One region of the Aureimonas sp. SA4125 genome, then DNA from elsewhere that is predicted to be linked to it. Evidence: predicted binding sites of a transcription regulator. Region 1 holds the regulator's gene; the other holds the start of a gene.
The links. The regulator HrcA, encoded in region 1, represses chaperone genes, less so after heat shock. The targets are predictions, from matches to a motif close to GTTAGCACTCNCNNNNNGNGAGTGCTAAC.

Region 1 (2,401 bases):
CACGGCGCGCATCGAGCGGCCGATCAGGCGCTGGATTTCCTGGGTGCGCCCGGACTGCTTGCCGCTCGACGCCTCGCGCCGCATGCGATCGCCCGTGGCGCGCGGCAGCATGCCGTATTCGGCGGTGACCCAGCCCTTGCCGGAATTCTTCAGGAAGGGCGGCACGCGCTCCTCGAGGCTCGCCATGCACAGGACATGCGTATTGCCGAACTTGACGAGGCACGAGCCCTCGGCATGGAGGGACACGCCGCGTTCGAGCGAGACGGCGCGCAATTCGTCATTGGCGCGTTTGGAAGGCCGCATGGTTCAGATCCCTGGTCGCTACTGTGTGAGGGCGCATGCTCATGCGATTCCCGTCGAACCGGCGTTTAACCACGAGCCGGGGGCCATGGGCAAAATAAATCCGGCCAAAGCGGTTCGAAACGCGCTGCCATGGGTTGTTGGCGAACCGGCCACCGTCCGACTCGGCGTCGCCCATCCTTGCCACTTGGACAGTTTCTTCAAGCACCGTATAGTGATGGCCGATGCTGAGAGAACGCCCGATGAACGAGTTCAGACTGCCCGCACCGGATTTTCCCGCGATGCTGGACGAGCGGTCGCGGGACATCTTTCGCCTGATCGTCGAATCCTATCTCGACCTCGGCGAACCCGTGGGATCGCGTGCTCTGTCCAAGCTGCTGACGACGGCGCTCTCGCCGGCCTCGGTGCGCAACGTGATGAGCGATCTCGAGACACTCGGCCTCATCTATTCGCCCCATATCAGCGCCGGACGCATGCCGACCGAGCTTGGCCTGCGCTTCTTCGTCGACGCCTTCCTCGAAATCGGCGACCTGCCGCAGGGCGAGCGGGAGGCGATCGAGGAAAAGGTCAAGGCGACGGGGGATCTCCGGCCGTTCGATTCGCTCCTGACGGAGGCGAGCCAACTCCTGTCGGGCCTCTCGCGCGGCGCAGGTCTCGTGCTGACGGCGAAGACGGACATGCGCCTGAAGCACATCGAGTTCATCCGGCTGGAGCCGACGAAGGCGCTCGCCGTCCTCGTCGGCGAAAAGGGCGACGTCGAGAACCGGGTGATCGACCTCCCGGCCGGCGTCACGGCCGCGCAGATCGTCGAGGCCTCCAACTTCCTCAACGCCCATGTCGTCGGCCGCACTCTCGGCGAGGCGCGCGACCGCGTGCAGGCCTTGAAGGACGAGGCCGCGACGGCGCTCGACATCCTCAGCCAGGGCCTTGTCGAAAAAGGCCTTGCCGTCTGGTCGGGAGCGGCCTCCGGCCAGCCGTCACGGCTGATCGTCCGCGGCAGGGCCAACCTCCTCGAAAACGTCACGGCGTCGGACGACCTCGACCGGCTGCGGCTCCTCTTCGACGAGCTGGAGACCAAGAGCGGCATCATCGAACTGCTCGACCTTGCCGAGACGGGCAATGGCGTCAGGATCTTCATCGGCTCGGAGAACAAGCTGTTCTCGCTGTCGGGCTCCTCGCTCGTCGTCGCGCCCTACAGCGACGGCGACCAGAAGGTCATCGGCGCCGTCGGCGTGATCGGTCCGACACGGCTCAACTATCGCCGCATCGTGCCGATGGTCGACTACACCGCCCGCCTCGTCTCGCGGCTCCTGGCGCAGGTCGCGGCGGCGCGGCGGTCCTGATCGCCGAAGGCCCCGGACGGGTGGCGCCAGCCAGCCGTCCGGGCCGATCGGATTGCCGAAAGCCTTGATTTTCCGCTCGCCGCATTCGATATCCCGGGCACAGCACATTTCAACGATCCACCCCTTCCGATCCTCCTGCGAGAGTCGGCAGCGAGGGTGCGAAACGCGAGGATTTTGACCATCATGACGAGCGACACCGAAGACCGCGGCAACGAGACCCACGTCGACCCGGCGCCGGAGGCCGCATCGCAGGGTGCCCGCGAGCGCTCGCCATTCGAGCGCGGCGACTATTCCGAGGATGAGGCCGAGGCCTTCATCGCCAGCATCGCCGCCGAGCGGATCGAGGGGCTCGAGACCGAGAACGCCGATCTGAAGGACCGCATGCTCCGGCTCGCCGCCGACATGGAGAATCTGCGCCGGCGCACCGAGCGCGAGGTCAAGGACGCCCGTACCTACGCGGTCACCGGCTTTGCCCGCGAGATGCTGTCGGTCATGGACAATCTCCGCCGCACCATCGCCGCCGTGCCGGAAGGCGCCCGCGAGGGTGGCGAGACCGGCCTTGCGACGCTTCTCGACGGCGTCGAACTGACCGAGCGCGGCATGCTGGCGACGCTGGAGAAGTTCGGCGTCAAGAAGCTCGAGCCCGAAGGCGAACGCTTCGACCCGAATTTCCACCAGGCGATGTTCGAGGTTCCGAACGCCGAGGTTGCCAACAACACCGTCGTCCAGGTCGTTCAGGACGGCTACGCCATCGGCGA
Region 2 (2,401 bases), 350 kb from region 1:
GGTGTTCTCCTTGGTGATGGAGACCTTCTTGGCGCGGCCGAGCATGTCGAGCGTGACGGTCTCGAGCTTGATGCCGAGATCTTCCGAGATCACCTGGCCACCGGTCAGGGTCGCGATGTCTTCCAGCATGGCCTTGCGGCGATCACCGAAGCCCGGCGCCTTGACGGCGGCGATCTTCAGGCCGCCCCGCAGCTTGTTGACGACGAGCGTGGCCAGGGCCTCGCCTTCGACGTCTTCCGAGATGATGAGAAGCGGCTTGCCCGACTGGACGACCTGCTCGAGCACCGGAAGCATCGCCTGGAGGTTCGAAAGCTTCTTCTCGTGCAGGAGGATGTAGGGGTCCTCGAGCTCGGCGACCATCTTCTCGGGGTTGGTCACGAAGTAGGGCGAGAGGTAGCCGCGGTCGAACTGCATGCCTTCGACGACTTCGAGCTCGGTCTCGGCGGTCTTGGCTTCCTCGACGGTGATGACACCCTCGTTGCCGACCTTCTGCATCGCCGAGGCGATCATCTCGCCGATTTCCTTCTCGCCATTGGCCGAGATGGTGCCGACCTGGGCGACTTCATCCGAGGTCTCGATCTTGCGGGCCGAGGCCTGCAGGGCTTCGACGACCTTGATGACGGCCATGTCGATGCCGCGCTTGACGTCCATCGGGTTCATGCCGGCGGCGACGGCCTTGCCGCCTTCGCGGACGATCGCCTGGGCCAGAACGGTCGCGGTCGTGGTGCCGTCACCGGCCTTGTCGTTGGTCTTCGAGGCCACTTCGCGCACCATCTGGGCGCCCATGTTCTCGAACTTGTCCTCGAGCTCGATCTCCTTGGCGACGGTGACGCCGTCCTTGGTGATGCGCGGTGCGCCGAACGACTTGTCGATGACGACGTTGCGGCCCTTGGGGCCGAGCGTCACCTTGACGGCGTCGGCGAGGATGTCGACGCCGCGCAGCATGCGTTCGCGGGCGTCACGGCCGAATTTTACTTCCTTGGCAGCCATTTGAATGTCTCCTCGATGCGCTCGAAACGAGCCGCATCGTGTTGAATTGAGGGGGAATGAGAGTTTGGACGCCCCGCGGGACAGGTCGCCCCGTCACCGGACCGGGGGTCCGACAGTCGACTGATCAGCCGACGACGCCCATGATGTCGGATTCCTTCATGATCAGAAGGTCTTCGCCGTTGAGCTTGACCTCGGTGCCCGACCACTTGCCGAACAGGATGCGATCGCCGGCCTTGACGTCCAGCGGCTGGATCTTGCCCTGCTCGTCGCGAGCGCCAGCGCCGACGGCGATGATCTCGCCTTCCTGCGGCTTCTCCTTGGCCGTATCCGGGATGATGATCCCGCCGGCCGTCTTGGTCTCGGACTCCACGCGACGCACGACGACCCGATCGTGGAGAGGACGGAAGTTCACAGTTGCCATAGTCGTTGGCCCTTCAGCTGTAGAGGACAACCGGCGCTCTTTCGGGCTGCCGGTTCGGATTGTTGGCACTCGCCTTGGCTGAGTGCTAGCGGCCCTGAAATAGGGGCCAGGCCCCATGCTTGTCAAGGTCGATCGCGGGGGTTCTCCCGCAATCCACCGGTCCGACGACGCTCCGGGGAAGCCTGCGCATGCACCCAGCGCGTTGAAATTTTTGCCAAATGGCGCCGACCCGTCGAAGTCGATCGATCCGGGAAACGCCGTCTTAACGCACGCTGGAGCTAAGGTGTTGGCGTCGTGGAAGGCAGTCTGCCGATCCATAATATCGGTGGTTTGTCATGAAGATACGGGAGTCGCTGAAGCGCTTCAGGCGCGGCGAAAAAGGCAACTTCGCAGTGCTGGGCGCTCTGGTCGCCGTTCCGCTGGTTCTGGCCATGGGCGGCGCCGTGGATCTCAGCATGATGTATTCGAACCGGGTACAGGTTCAAAATGCCGCCGACGCGGCAGCCCTTGCTGCGGCCAAGCAGTATTCCGTCGATCCAGATCCGGCGAATCTCGCGCTCTACGCGAAGAACTTTTTCGACGGCAACGTCAGCGGGCTGTCCCGGAGCACGGCCAGCCTCGTTTACGACGGCGTGAGCTTCGATGAAGATCACACGCGTCAGTTGAAGCTTCACGCCGAATATACGTACAGCCCGATGTTCCTGCCGCTGAGCGTGACCGCGTCCAAGATCTTCGGCGGCAAGATCATCAAGGTCGCCAGCACCGTGCAGGTGTCGGATACGACCGTCGAGGTGGCGATGGTGCTCGACACTTCCGGGTCGATGGCAAGTTCGCCCAGCGCCGGTGGCGAATCGAAGATTGTGACGCTGCGCCGCGTCGCCCGCTCTGCAGCGGCGAAATTCTTCGCCGGTTCCGGCGCTGCTTCCGACGATCCGGCGCGGGTCGCCGTCGTGCCGTTCTCGGGCGCCGTGAACCTCGGCGTGGACAATC

Region 2: a site for HrcA is predicted at 1,473-1,501, ahead of groES (co-chaperone GroES). Genes of this name have one in related genera too.

Annotation. Positions count from the first base shown of each region.
Region 1 is NZ_AP025032.1:13,299-15,699, reverse strand. Features, by position in the region: gene rph (ribonuclease PH) at 1-303, opposite strand, end outside; gene hrcA (heat-inducible transcriptional repressor HrcA) at 543-1,643, shown strand; gene grpE (nucleotide exchange factor GrpE) at 1,827-2,401, shown strand, end outside.
Region 2 is NZ_AP025032.1:366,580-368,980, forward strand. Features, by position in the region: gene groL (chaperonin GroEL) at 1-990, opposite strand, end outside; gene groES (co-chaperone GroES) at 1,115-1,411, opposite strand; gene Sa4125_RS01790 (TadE/TadG family type IV pilus assembly protein) at 1,747-2,401, shown strand, end outside.